DNA from 3 places in the Paenarthrobacter sp. CAP02 genome. Region 3 is predicted to be linked to each of the others. Evidence: predicted binding sites of a transcription regulator. Region 3 holds the regulator's gene; each other region holds the start of a gene.
The links. Region 3 encodes HrcA, which represses chaperone genes, less so after heat shock. Its sites were predicted from a motif close to TTNGCACTCGNNNNNNNCGAGTGCNAA; they were not measured.

Region 1: a site for HrcA is predicted at 2,277-2,303, ahead of ABHM97_RS04540 (Hsp20/alpha crystallin family protein). Genes of this name have one in related genera too.
Region 2: a site for HrcA is predicted at 2,108-2,134, ahead of ABHM97_RS20455 (FmdB family zinc ribbon protein). Genes of this name have one in related genera too.

The regions. Positions count from the first base shown of each region.
Region 1 covers NZ_JBEEII010000002.1:360,844-365,617, forward strand. Annotated here, with positions in the region: gene ABHM97_RS04520 (flotillin family protein) at 1-518, shown strand, start outside; gene ABHM97_RS04525 (NfeD C-terminal domain-containing protein) at 523-747, shown strand; gene ABHM97_RS04530 (hypothetical protein) at 769-1,146, opposite strand; gene ABHM97_RS04535 (J domain-containing protein) at 1,143-1,544, opposite strand; gene ABHM97_RS04540 (Hsp20/alpha crystallin family protein) at 1,771-2,193, opposite strand; gene ABHM97_RS04545 (MerR family transcriptional regulator) at 2,339-2,782, shown strand; gene ABHM97_RS04550 (FG-GAP-like repeat-containing protein) at 2,854-4,755, opposite strand.
Region 2 covers NZ_JBEEII010000016.1:55,590-60,363, reverse strand. Annotated here, with positions in the region: gene ABHM97_RS20465 (DUF4011 domain-containing protein) at 1-896, shown strand, start outside; gene cpaB (Flp pilus assembly protein CpaB) at 920-1,705, opposite strand; gene ABHM97_RS20455 (FmdB family zinc ribbon protein) at 1,775-2,047, opposite strand; gene ABHM97_RS20450 (5-formyltetrahydrofolate cyclo-ligase) at 2,202-2,804, opposite strand; gene galU (UTP--glucose-1-phosphate uridylyltransferase GalU) at 2,936-3,841, shown strand; gene ABHM97_RS20440 (GNAT family N-acetyltransferase) at 3,848-4,474, shown strand; gene ABHM97_RS20435 (hypothetical protein) at 4,626-4,774, shown strand, end outside.
Region 3 covers NZ_JBEEII010000003.1:194,294-199,067, reverse strand. Annotated here, with positions in the region: gene ABHM97_RS06520 (GerMN domain-containing protein) at 1-599, shown strand, start outside; gene ABHM97_RS06515 (16S rRNA (uracil(1498)-N(3))-methyltransferase) at 614-1,387, opposite strand; gene dnaJ (molecular chaperone DnaJ) at 1,390-2,517, opposite strand; gene hrcA (heat-inducible transcriptional repressor HrcA) at 2,568-3,575, opposite strand; gene ABHM97_RS06500 (DUF3097 domain-containing protein) at 3,806-4,657, shown strand.

The DNA of each region.
Region 1 (4,774 bases), on a different contig from region 3:
CCGCGGAAGCATTGGCCAAGCGCACCGAACTCGAGGCCCAAGCCAACGCCCGGCGGGTCGAACTCGAAGCCCAAGCCAACGCCGGGGCAGCCGCAGCCATGGCAGGCGCAACGCGCGTCACGGGTGAGGCCGAGGCAGCGGCGACGACGGCGCGCGGCAATGCGGCCGCCTCCGCTGTGAAGGCCAAGGCGTTGGCTGAAGCTGAAGGCATCAAGGCACGCGGTGAAGCGCTCGAAACCAACCAGGATGCCGTCATCTCCCAGCAGATCGCGGAGAACATGCCCGCGATCGTGTCGGCAGCCGCTGAGCCGTTCTCACGGATTGGGCAGCTGACAGTACTCAATGGTGGCGAGGGGCTGAACAGCATGGTGGGCGGAATCCTGTCCCAGGTGGGCAACTTCCTGCCGTCGCTTGCTTCGGCGCTGCGGGGCAAGGAAACGCCTGCTCCTTCTCCCCGCCCAGCTCCGGTCAAGGCACCACCCGCTCAATCCCCTTCCGGCAAGGCACCAGATGCCTAGAGCGGTGGATCGAAGTCTGACCGGAAAGATCGGCAGGGTCACAGGCACGGTCGCGCCTGGAACCATTGGCGAAGTCATGCTTCCCTTCCATGGCGGGACCAGCGCCTTCTTCGCCTACCCATTTGACAAGACGAGTGTCTTTACCGTGGGCGAGAAAGTTCTGGTGATCTACTTCGAACCGCCGCAATCGGTCTACGTGGACGAACTGCCGGACGTCCTGCAGGAATAGCCGCCCTCGCGCGGCACGCCCTTACAACTGTGGCCCGTAGATGAACTCCTTCGCGTGGTTCACGGCTTTCTTGAAAGCGTCGTTGCGCAGTGTCACCTGCTCTCGACTCGCTCCTCCGCTGGGTTCCAGGAACGTGGTGGGTCCAGGCCGTAGCATCCAAATATCGCCGGCTGGCGGTAGATAGAAGACGCCGAAGGATCTGTGCTCGGGGTCGTCGGTCCAGATAGGAACGACTGCCACGGCCGCGCCCGTATCGGGGTTGATCCACTGGGCACGGGGCATGGGCTGCTCATGGACCTCGGGATCGAGGAACGGCGCGGTCCCCCTCCCCCAGCGTTTCTCGAACCGTTCGTAGAAGGCCGGGATGATGTGGCCGTCGTAGGGACGCCATGCGCTCATAAATGTCTCCTTGGAAGTCGGGTGCTTCGGGGCAGGGGCTCCCATCGGGCCGGGCCAAACGACAGCGGCCCCTGCCCCGAGGTGGGACCGGGCGTAGCTTCCGGCGATCGATGGACTCGGACCTTCACAGGCGTTCCACGATCACCGGATGGAGCACTGGAGCGCCGCTCACGGTCGTATGCCGCCCGCTTTCCTGGGTCCGACAAAATGACGTACGCCTGCATGATGGCGTGCAGTTCCTGAACGTCGCTCGCTGAGGGAGTGCCGCCGTCGTCGGTTGCTTGGCGCGTGTCCGGGTGGTGGGTGCGCAGCAGCGCCCGGTAGGCGCGTGCGATCTCGCGCGGGGTGGCATCGGGCGGCACGTGCAGGGTGGCGTAGTGGTCTGGCTGGGTGTTCACTGCTGGTTCCGGGTGGGATGCGGTGGATGGGAGATGGCCCCCGGCCGAAGCCGAGGGCCATCCGATCGGGAGGCGACGTCAGGGGCCGCGTTTTCCTCTGCGCGTCAAGCGCTGTGGCGTGGCGCGAAGCCTGCGCCCATTTTCCGATGCTGCGGCCGATCCGAAGCTCCCGTCCTGCGCTCCGCTGAGGGCCACCCCCGGGCGAGCCCTCAGCGGAGAGGGTGGATTACGCGTTAATTTCTTGTCGTTGCTCGTTGGACGTGATTTCGATGCGCCGGGGCTTGGCCTTCTCGGCGACGGGGATGCGGAGTGTCAGCACACCTGCGTCGTAGCTGGCCTTGACGCCGTCGGTGTCCAGGGTGTCGCCCAGGATCAGTTGGCGGCTGAAAACGCCTTGGGGGCGTTCGGCGGCGATCAGTTCGGTGTTCTCGCCCGCTGGCGACTTCCGTTCTGCCTTAACGGTCAGGACGTTGCGCTCGACGTCGAGATCCACCGATTCAGGATTCACACCAGGCAGATCGAAAGCGACCACAAACTCTTCGCCTTCCTGCCAGGCGTCCATCGGCATGCCGGCGGGGCGTGCTGTTGTGCCAAAAACCTGTTGGGCGAGCCTGTCGAATTCGCGGAACGGGTCAGTGCGCATCAGCATTTTTTTCTCACTCCTTAGATCTTGATGCTGACTCTTCTGTTGGTCCAGCCTTCCAGATCTGTGTTGGCTGGTATAGATTTTTTATAGCACTGGTGAGAGAGTGGTGCAAGTAGGTTTTCGGAAGAATTTTGGAGAGAGGTTTCGGATGGGTACTGCGGACAGTTCATCTGGAGGGCACGACGGCGGATTGGGCGCCGCCGCGTCCGACGGCGGGTCGGGTTCTACCGACGACCGGGACGCGCTCGGCGTCTACGCGATCTCCGTTGCAGCTGAGCTCGTGGGCACCGGCCAGCAAAACCTTCGGCTGTACGAACGTAAAGGGCTACTCACCCCCGAGAGGACCGACGGCGGCACCCGCCGCTACAGCGAACGGAACCTGGCGACCCTGCGCCGGATCGGGGTGTTGCTGGATGAGGGGCTGAACCTGGCAGGCGTGAAGCTCGTGCTGGAGTTGGAAGCTGCGAACCGGGGGCTAACCGAGGATAACCACGGCCTCACGCAGGACACCCGGGAACTACGGGCAGACAACAAGGGGCTGCGGAAGGACTTGAAGGCTGCGCGAAATGGGGGCGCTGGCACTGGCTCATGAGTTGTTTACATGCCGAAAAGGCCTGACATGTGCACAACCCAAGGCTCAGACACCTTGTCGAGCAGCACGCGTCAGATTATCGCCGTCATCACATTCCACCCGGCACCAACCTGCTTCGCCGTGGGCCATGCCGATCCTCCTTGACCGGAGTACAACCACAGCCCACCGCTAGAGTCCCGGGCCAGCAGATCAGCCCGCCCGTCGCCGTCGAAATCGCCGGGTCCAACCAGTGAGTTCATCGCGTTCCAACCTTGACCGGTGACCTGGCGGGGCAGCCATCCGCTGGTTCCCTTGGGCGGGTACAACCACAAGGTCCCAGCGCTGTCGCGGGCCACGAGGTCGGTGACGCCGTCGCCGTTGAAGTCGTCGGCGCCAGTGATTTCAGACAGTGCCGACCAGCCCGAATCAGCCCACATCCGGGGCAACCAGCCACCCTTTCCGTCGCCGCGGTACAGCCACAAGGCCCCGCCACGGTCGCGGGCCACGACGTCCCCAAAGCCGGCGCCAAAGAAGTTGATGGGCTCGATGGCGCTCATGTTTTCCCAGCCGCTGCCAACCAGCACCCGGGTTCCAAGCCCACCGGCACCGTTGCCCGGGTAGAGCCACAGGAGACCACCGCCGTCGCGCGCCAACACGTCGGCAAACGAGTCGCCGTTGAAGTCGCCCGGCGCGATCAGGGCCGTCATCACGTTCCAGCCTTGGCCGACTTGGACGCGCTGGAGCCAGCCACCTGATCCGTTGCCCGGGTAGAGCCACAAGGCCCCGGACACGTCGCGCGCCAACACGTCAGGATGCGAATCACCGTTGAAGTCGTTCTTCACGGGCGCTGCAGCAGAGCCGTCAATCACGGACACGGAGGCACTTCCGTTGTTGGAGACGTAGACCTTGCCGGTGTTCGGGTTGACCGCGGCGTCCAGGGGATCCTGTCCGGAGAACACGGCGGAGAAACGGTTGTCGCCATCCACCACGGTGACTCCCCTCCCTTGCAGGAGCGCGTAAGCCTTGTTGCCTCTGGAGTTGACCAGAATGTCGGTGACACGAGAGGGAGTTCGCAGTTTGGCGACCTGTGTCTTTGTGGCTGGGTCAATGACCTGCACGAACCCGTCCAGGCCCTCGCTGTCCCCGGCGACGTATACGGTGTTGGTCACCGGATTCACTGCCAGTTTGCCCACGTTGTTTGTGGTCGGAATCGTGTCAGTGACGGTGTCCGTGATGCCATCAACTACGCGCACCCCGGCACCATACTTGCCCAGGGTGGTGAAGTAGATCTTGTTCGTGGTTTCGTTGATGGCCAGGTCCAAGATGCCGCCGGCGCCGATGCTGATGGTCGAGGTCACCACACCACCAGCGCCAATCACCTTGATGACTCCGCCACCCAAAATGTAGACCTTGCCGGTGGTCGAGTTCACCGCGATCTCCTGGGCGCCGGCTACCGGCAAAGCAGTGGCGGTGAGGGTGGCACCGTCGATCACTTTCACGCCGTTCTGCCATGCGACGTAGGTCTTGTTCGTCACCGGGTTCACTGCAAGCCTGCCCGGGTTCGCGCCGACAGGAACTGAAGTCACGGCGCGGGTAGCACCATCGACCACGGCCACGGCCCCACCGATTTCGCTGACGAAAACCTTGTTCGTCACTGGGTTCACCGCGACGTCCACCGGCATGTCCCCCGTGTACAGGAGGCCACTGGAGAGCTCGCCGTCAACCACATCGACACCGTCAAAGGTGGCCACATACGCCTTGTTGGTGGCCGGATTCACGGCTATACCCGTTGGACGCTCGCCGACGGGGACAACGCGGGTGAGATCGTCCGCTACAGCGGGCGAACCCAAGGTTCCCGACAACAGCCCCAGCGCCAGTCCGACGGCGACAGTTCCCGCCGCTGCCCGGCGCCGCCGTCGTACGCCACCCCGCCGTCTTAAGCCCGGTCGCGAAACCTCAAAATGCGCGCGCGAAACATCCCCAGCAGCAACCATGGCAGAACCCCCAGATAAA
Region 2 (4,774 bases), on a different contig from region 3:
TGCACGTGCTGACGTGCTTCCGCCCCGAAGACCTTGACCAGGATCGATTGGCTCACGGTGCCGTGGACTTCTACGAATTGCTGGACCGCGAACTCTCTGGAAACAGCAATCTTGGAACGCCTGCTTCCCGCGCCGTGGCCAGCGAACAAGCGCTGGGTGAAGATCCCTTGGTGGCAGATCTTGGGGAGCGGTTGCGTGCTCGTGGAGCACGTGTGTGGCATCTCTACGATGGCGTGCTGGACATCGCTGCCGCCGCGGATCCGGTGCACACCATTGGCAGGGAAGGCGCTGAGATCCCCACCCCGGTGGCCATCGAATCCGATGGCACCGAACGCTACAGGCGTATGAGCGTGCGCGAGCGAAGCCGTCTGCGGCCACAACTGCTGGAGCGCATGGGGTGGCGGTACATGTCGTTGTGGACGATCGAAGTGTTCACGGACCCGTCGTCCTGCGCCGACCGCATCGGATCCTACCTGGGACTGGAAAACCACATCCCGCAGCTCGCTTCCTCTCCCCAGCATGGCTTCCTGGACGTGGATGTTGAACAATTGAACCTTGACAAAGCACCGCCTTCCTTCGCGCCCAGCGCACGAAGGGCGGCCGGCAGGAGCGAGGTTGGCTCCAAGCCGGCCGATGCTGCAGCCGACAACGGAAAAGAAGCACCAATGACGGAACAAGTAACCGGCGGGGAAGACAGCGCTGCGGAGCGCTCGGAGGATGCCGGCCAGGCCGGCGCTGAGGGCTCGGAGGAGTCGAAGGCTGTTCCAGCCAAGCCGGCCCCGCAGGGCATTCTTCCAACCAAGGCTGCAGAGGACGACCCCCGCCGTTGGGGAGACGAGTCCGGTTATGACCACGAGGAGTGGCTCAAGGAGCAAAAGCCCCCGCACTGGGGCTGATGCCAGCCTGATGGAACGTCCTTTCACGGGCTGACCAGTACAAAGAAAAGCTTGCCCTGCGTTGATGCGCCGGCAAGCTTTTCTGCTTGCTGGGGGTCGGCAGCCACAACCACCAGGCCGTCGTTGTCACCCGTACCGAGCCACTCCCCGGCCTTCCCGCCTTGGGCAGAGGTCCACAGCACGGCAACAGGACCAGCCAGGACCTGGCTTTCGCGGGACTCATCGTAGGATCCGGCTGCGGTAAGGACCACGGACACCAACTGGCCGGGGGAGAGCAACTGGATGGATGAAGGGTCGGCCATCCGGAGTGGAACCGCTGCCGTGCCCGGCGGTGTTCCGGTGAGCAAGCCAGGACCCAGCAGGCTGGACTCCGTGGGGATCTGGCCCCGGCCAAGGGGTGCAGCGAGCTGACGCCCTGCAAGGGCGCCAGGGTCCTCAAATGCGGTGGGGATTGCCAAACCCTGGGTTACAGGAATGGTCGTGAAGTCGGAGGCGGCCAGGTTGGCTCCGCCGGGGAGGTCCCGGGCAGCCACCAGTACGTTGACGCGTTGCTCAGAAGCGGGCGTGAACTGCTGGACTGCGATACCTGCAGCCAGGCAGAGCAGGAGCGCGACAGTGAGGCGGCGGTTTCGTCCGATCAAGGATCCGAACCTGCGCTTCAGGCCACGAGGGTTGCCCGGACGGTTTTGGCTGAACCTGGAATCAAGGGGGGCGCGCAGCGGCATACGCGATGGGGGAGACCATTTACCAGCGGCTGCCGCTGATCGCTCTGCCCGGGCAAGGAGGGTGCTTCGTGACTGATGTGGCATGCAGCCACGCTAGCGAGCACGGCACCCACGGAAACAGTGCCAGGCTGGGCTATGTGGAAAAGGGAGCGCTTAGCTGGCTGCGGCTGCCGGTGCCGGAGTCGCGGCGGGAGCCGACGACGCAGGTGCGGGCGCTGCGGGAGCGGCCGAAACCGTGCTTCCTTTGGCGTCGCGGGAGTCAGTGCGGTAGAAACCGGAGCCCTTGAAAACAACGCCAACGCTGTTGAACTTCTTCCGAAGCGCTCCCTTGCATTCGGGGCACTCCGTCAAGGAGCTGTCAGAGAAGGACTGGACGATGTCAAAGGCATGGTCACAGTCTTTGCAGGCGTATGCGTAAGTGGGCACTGAATTCCTCCTTCAGGACATGGTTCAGGTCCTGTGCCACGCATCCGGAGCGTCTCCGGGTTAGCAGTCGCAGGGCCTGAGTGCCAATTCTATCATCCGGCGCCATTGCAGCATTCGTGCCGGACTGAAGCTCATAACATCGAAACGGGGCCACCTATTCCGGGCCGTCGAGGCGAACGGTTCCGGAGGGCGTGAGCACTTCCCGCACGGGGCGGTCGAAAGCTTCGGCGGGTATGGAACCGGAAGGCAACAGGTCGTCGTCGTACACCACAGCGATGGTGGGCGGCCGCTGGCCGGATGCGTCGAGTCCCTGGAGGAGCCGGTCATAGTAGCCACCTCCTTGGCCGATCCTGTTTCCGTCCCGGTCAACAGCCGTAGCCGGCATGAAAATCCCTGCGGCGTCGGCCACGACCGAACTTTCCAGCCGTTCGCCCTCGGGTTCGTCGATGGGGGCGTAGGAGGACCGCACGAACACGGTCGACGGCGTCCAATACACCCAACTCAGTTGCCTTTCCGGCTCGCAGACCGGGAGCAGGATATGGTGCCCGGCGTCGTGCAGCGCCTGAATCAGCGGCAGCGTGGGGGGTTCGAAAGCGACTCCAACGTAGACCGCAAAAGTGCCGGTGGCGGGGGCCCTTGTTGCTGCCCATTCCGTGCCGTGCCGGGCTATAGACGCGCCGGCGGCTGCAATCTGCTCCGGCGCCAGGTTTCGCCTGTGAAGCCGGCGGCTGCTCCGGATCTCTTCCTTCGTTGCCATATGTATCCGTTCTTTGGGTCCGTACGTAACACCGGAAGGAGCAGGAGGGCTGCCCTTCCCTGAAACAAAAAACCCTCTTTCGGTGCGGCGGGGTTTAGCCGTTGATGTCTTCCTTCCGTTAGATTAGTCCGGTGACTCTCGATAACAATGCTGTCCGTAAGGCCGTCATCCCCGCAGCGGGCCTTGGCACCAGGTTCCTGCCTGCAACAAAGGCGATGCCCAAGGAAATGCTGCCCGTGGTTGATAAGCCAGCCATCCAGTACGTCGTCGAAGAAGCCGTTAAGGTGGGCCTGCACGACGTCCTCATGATCACGGGGCGCAGCAAGCGCGCCCTTGAAGATCACTTCGACCGTGTGCCGGCTCTTGAGGCCACGCTTGCCGAAAAGGGTGACACTGCCAAGTTGGAGGCCATTCAGTCGGCCACCAACCTGGGCGACATCCACTACGTTCGCCAGGGCGACGCCAACGGGCTCGGCCATGCAGTCCTTCGTGCAAAGCAGCACGTCGGCCACGAACCGTTCGCGGTGCTCCTTGGTGATGACCTGATCGATCCGAAGGACGACCTGCTCAGCGAGATGATTGCTGTCCAGCAGAAGACCGGCGGATCCGTGGTGGCCCTCATCGAAGTTGAGCCCTCAAAGATCAGCGCTTACGGCTGCGCGGACGTGGAGGACGAAGGCGAGGACGGCTACGTGCGCATCAAGCAGCTCGTGGAGAAGCCTTCGCCGGAAGAAGCTCCATCAAATCTGGCCGTCATTGGCCGCTACGTCCTCCACCCGGCCGTGTTCGAGGTCCTGGAGAAGACCGGACCGGGCCGTGGCGGGGAAATCCAGCTGACGGACGCACTGGAGGTACTGGCTGCGGGCGAGGGCGAAGGCTACGGCGTGTACGGCGTTGTATTCCGCGGCCGCCGCTACGACACCGGCGACAAACTTAGCTACCTCAAGGCCTGCATCGAGCTTGCCTGCGAACGTGAGGACCTCGGTCCCGAATTGCGCGAGTGGCTGCCGAACTTCACTGCAGCGCTTCCCAAGTAACAACGGATGTACGGCTCTGCGATCTGGCCGGTGACGCTGGAAAGCGGAGACCTGTTGCTGCGGCCCATCCGCTACCGCGATAAGCGGGAGTGGACCGAAGTACGTTCACGCAACAGTGAATGGCTGGCGCCATGGGAGGCGTCCAACCCGGCTCCGGGTGGGCGCCTTCCCAGCTACCGCCAGATGGTGGGCTCCCTGAACGACCAGGCCCGTCAGTCCACCGCGCTGCCATTTGTCATTGTCGAGCGGACGCCCGGCTTCCGTGAACCGAAAATCGTAGGCCAGTTGACGGTATCGTCAATTGTCTGGGGTTCGGCCATGATGGCTACCCTGGGCTATTGGGTGGATAGGGACCGCGCCGGGCATGGCATCGCTCCGACGGCCGTTGCGATGGCGACAGACCATTGCTTCCGCGTGTTGGGCCTGCACCGCATGGAAATCAATATCCGCCCGGAAAACGCGCCAAGCCTCAGGGTTGTGGAGAAACTGGGTTTCCGCGATGAGGGCTACAAGGAACGGTACTTGCACATCAATGGCGAGTGGGCCGACCACCGTTCCTTTGCACTTACTTCCGATGAAGTTCCCGAAGGACTCCTGCGCAGGTGGCTCAGCGGACAAACGGGCAGGTCATAGGCCTTTTCGGCCCTAACTCCAGTCATTTGCGGACTCGCCCACGACACACCGGCCTCAATGCCGCCGCCCCCGGTCATTTGCTTCTACGGTTTTGAATGTGGACTTCCCTCTCAGCAGCTCAGTGATACTCGTGGTCGCTGTCGCGCTGTGGATGGTCTGGGTGGCGCCTTATGTTTTACGGAACAGGCGTTCGCAAGTCCAAACAGTGGCTGTTCCAGCAGACGCAATCGACGACGAACCAGACGAACCGCAGGCAGGGGTGGTACTGACTTTGGCACCTCAGCAGGAGAAACCGATGGA
Region 3 (4,774 bases):
TCTTCACGCCGTGGCAGCAACCCAGCAGCCTGGCTACTTCCATATCGGGCAAGAACGTCATCACAGTGGACGTCTCCCGTGATGCTTTCAATTCGAATCTCGACGCCGCCATGGCTCAGCGGGCCGTTCAGCAGTTGGTCTACACAGCCACTGCCGCGGCGTCGTCGTCGGGCCTTATCAATTCCGGCCAGCAGATCCAGGTGGTCATCCTGGTGGACGGCCACCCCGATTACATGGCGTTCGGGCAGGTGAAGCTGGGACAGCCGATGGCCCGTGACGCCTCCCTCGTGGCACCGGTGTGGATCATCGATCCGCAGGAAGATGTCACGGTGCCGCCGGGCGCAGTGAAGTTCAACGGCCGCAGCACCGACAGCTCCAAAACCATCGCCTGGCAGATCCTCAGGGACAACGGCAAGGCCGAGAAAACGGGTCTGCTCAACGGACAGGCCAAGCCAACGGGCGAGCCGGGCCAGTACGGCGTCTTTTCTTTCAGCGCGACGTTGAAAGCCGGCAAGTACGAGCTGCGGGTCTCACAGGTCGACGCCGCAGGCAAAGTCATCGACTCCAGTACCGACACGCGACTGTTCAGCGTCGGCTAGGACCCGCCGGCGTCCTACCAGCGGCCAAGGACATCACTGGCGAGAACGACGGCGGCTGGTCCCGCCGTCGACGACCGCAGGACATGGTGTCCCAACAGTGCCGTAACGGCTCCGGCGTCACTGAGCCGGGTGACTTCACGGGGTGAGATTCCGCCCTCCGGCCCAACGATCAGCAACACTTCCCGGGGTGATCCCGGATCTGAGCCATCCGGCACGCCCGACTCCTCCAGGACGGTCCGCAAGGGGTTCTTGGCATCTTCGTGCAGGATGATGGCCAGGTCCGCAGCAGCGACGACTTTCGCCAAGGCCGCGGTATCCACGATCGGGCGAACCTGCGGGATGTGTGACCTCCGTGCCTGTTTCGCTGCGGCGCCAACCACCGATTGCCACTTGGCATGTGCCTTGGCGGCCCGATCACCCTTCCATCGGACAATGGAGCGTTCGGACTGCCACGGAACCACCGCGTCAATGCCGAGTTCGGTGGCCGTTTCGACGGCAAGTTCGTCACGGTCCCCTTTGGCAAGCGCCTGGACGAGGACCAGGCGAACGGCCGGCTGCTCTTCGAAGACGACGTCCGAGGCCGTCACAGCCAAAGTGCCGGAACCGGCCTCGGAGACAGTACCCGTCAGACGGGTACCGGCGCCATCGGCGATGTCTACCTGTTCACCCACTGCCAAGCGTTTGACGGTGACCGCGTGGCGTGCCTCCGGGCCTTCCAGGACAAAGACAGAACCAGGCCCCAGGTGGCTGAGGTTGCCAGCCTGGGTGAAGAAGACGGGGTTGCTCACCGCTACAGGTTACCGAGCTTGTCCCGCAGTTTGGCGAACATGCCGCCGCTGGCAACGAGCTTTCCCTCGGTGAACTGCTCTCCGCGCAGTTTGGCGAGCTGCTGGAGCAGCTCCTCCTGGGCGGCGTCGAGCTTGGTAGGCGTTTCGACGTGCAAATGCACCTTGAGGTCGCCTCGTCCATAGCCGCGAAGGTGGGTGACGCCAAGCCCGCGAAGAGTGATGATTTCGCCTGACTGGGTTCCCGCCTTGACGTCGATGTCCTGCGCTCCGTCGAAGGTGTCCAGCTGAAGTTCCGTGCCCAGGGCGGCGGCTGTCATCGGCACGCTCAGGGTCGCGTGCAGGTCGTCGCCTTCACGCATGAACATGGAGTCGTTGTTGACCCGGATTTCGACGTAGAGATCGCCGGCCGGTCCGCCGGCGGGGCCGGCTTCGCCCTGGCCGGACAACTGGATCCGGGTACCGGTGGCCACACCGGCAGGAACCTTGATGGTGAGGGAACGACGACTGCGGATGCGACCCTGCCCGCTGCACTCGTTGCAGGGATCCTTGATGACCGTGCCGAAGCCCTCGCAGGAGCCACAGGGTGCCGTGGTCATGACCTGGCCGAGGATGGACCGGACAGCCCGCTGGACCTGGCCGCTGCCACCACAGATGTCACACCGTTCAGGATGGGTACCAGGGCGGCAGCAACTGCCATCACAAGTGGGGCACACAACGGCCGTGTCGACTTCGAGCTTCTTGTTGACGCCGAATACCGCATCCTTGAGGTCGATGCGGACGCTGATGAGGGCGTCTTGGCCGCGCCGGACCCGGGAAGCCGGGCCGCCATGGCCGCCACCGCCGCCAAAGAAGGTGTCGAAAATGTCCTGGAAGGCGAAGCCCTGTCCGGAATAGCCGCCGCCGAAGCCGTTTTCGGTTCCGTTTTCGTTACCGGTGGCGTCATAGACACGGCGCTTCTGCGGGTCCGACAACACCTCGTAGGCGTGGGTCACTGCCTTGAACTGCTCCGCGACATCTTCCCCGGGGTTGACGTCCGGGTGAAGTTTCCGCGCCAACTTGCGGTACGCCTTTTTGATCTCTTCCCCGGTGGCTTCCGGAGAGACTCCCAAAACGTCATAGTGGCTGCTCAAAGTCGGTATCTCTTCCTCGTTGTACTGCGGATGTTTCCTCGGGCCGGTGTTCAGCCGCCGAGAATGCGGGAAAGGTATCTGGCCACGGCCCGGACTGCGGCCATGGTGGTGGGATAGTCCATGCGGGTAGGGCCAAGGATCCCAACCTTGGCTCCGGAACCGTAGCCGGTGGCCACGACGGAAGCCTCGGCCAAACCGTCGTACGGGTTCTCCCGGCCGATGCTTACTGACACGCCCCGCGGATCATCGCCCATATCGGACAACAACCGCAGCATGACGACTTGTTCCTCAAGGGCTTCAAGCACCGGACCGATGCTCAAGGGGAAGTCCACATTGGAGCGGGCCAGGTTGGCGGTGCCTGCCATCAAGATGCGCTCTTCGCGGCTGTTGTCGCTCAGTGACTGCAGGCCGTGCGCAAGAGTCTGGGCCAAGCCGCGAAGCTCGGGCGGGCAGAGGGCCACTACCGATGGAAGGACCTGTGGGAGAAGGTCCAGTTGCGTCCCGGCTATACTTCCGAGGAACCGGGACCTCAGCAGCATCAATGCCTCGTTCGCAACATCTGATCCGGCATCGATGACCTTCTGGCCAACGCTGCCTGTGTCCGCAATGAGGACCACCAGGACCTGCTTTGGCGCAAGCAGCACGAACTCGACGTGGCGGACGACCGCCCGGCTCGAGTGCGGGTACTGCACGACGGCGACCTGGTTGGTCAGCTGGGAAAGGAGCCTTACGGTCCGCTCAAGAATGTCGTCCACGTCATCCGGGCCCTCGAGCAGGGAGTGGATGGCACGGCGCTCCGCCGCGGAAAGTGGCTTTACCTGGGAGATACGATCCACAAACAGGCGGTAGCCCTTGTCCGTGGGAATGCGTCCTGCGCTGGTGTGAGGCGCCGCGATGAGGCCCTCTTCCTCCAGGACAGCCATGTCGTTCCGGATAGTGGCACTGGAAACACCGAGGTGGTGGCGCTCGACAAGGGCTTTGGATCCAACGGGTTCCCGGGAATGCACGTAGTCTTCAACGATGGCACGCAGCACTTCCAACTTGCGTGGCTCACTCATTGCTCCACCTCCTGACGACGTCCGTGGTCGTGGCGACCGGTGACTGCGGCACGCCCGCCGGCGCCTCCGCACTTAGCACTCAACATGCCCAAGTGCTAACAAGTCTATTATGGGCCACCCCGTTGCTAGCATTGAAAACGCCCTATTCAGCTTCCAGCGTGCAGGTTCGGCAGCCTCGCAACCCAAACGGCTCCCCCACCCACCAAGTACTCAAAGGTAGGAAATATCCCTTGGCTTTCGACAACTGGGGTCCACAGGATCTGACCGCTCCCGCCAAACGCCAGCTTCCGGAGGTAGCGGTCCAGCGGGGAATGGTCCTCGAGGACGTCCAGTCAGGCTGGGTGGGTGAAGTGACCAGGGTGGAGAAAACCGGCGGCATGCATATCGTGTCCCTGGAGGACCGGCGAGGTAAGTCCAAATCGTTCCAGCTGGGATACGGCTTCCTGCTTGAAGGCCAGCCTATCCGCCTGATGCCTCCGGCAGTCCGGCAGTCGCCGTCGTCCGTCCAGACGGGCCGGACCGCCTCCGGTTCCGTGCGGGTGCAAGGCCAGCGCGCGCAGGTGGCCAAAGCCAGCCGCATCTGGGTGGAAGGAAAGCACGACGCCGAACTGGTCGAGAAGGTCTGGGGTGACGATCTCCGGGTCGAAGGGATCGTGGTTGAACCCTTGCATGGCGTGGACGACCTCGCGTCGGCCATCGCGGACTTCAACCCCGGCCCGGACCGCCGCCTCGGGATCCTCGTGGACCACCTCGTCCAGGGATCGAAAGAATCCCGCATCGCCGCCGAGGCCATGGCGTGTCCCGGAGCCGCTGGGAATGTCCTCATTGTGGGACACCCATACGTGGACGTGTGGCAGGCCATCAGGCCCAAGGTCCTGGGTATTGAGCAATGGCCCACAGTGCCGCGCGGCATGGATTGGAAAACGGGCATCCTCCGCGCGTTCGGCTGGCCGCATGAGACCGCCGAGGACATCGGATTGGGCTGGCAAAGGCTGCTGGGCGCCGTACGGAGCTACGCCGACCTTGAAGCATCCCTGCTGGGCCGTGTTGAGGAAGTCATCGACTTCCTGACGGCCCCCTAAAGCAGCCACCCCGAACCACCGCAACAGCAGTGCCAACGGGGAGTTGGTCCAGAGAAGCGGGCTCGTGCCGGTATTCTGGGACAGCAACACCGCAGCATCTTTACAGCAAAGGGAAGA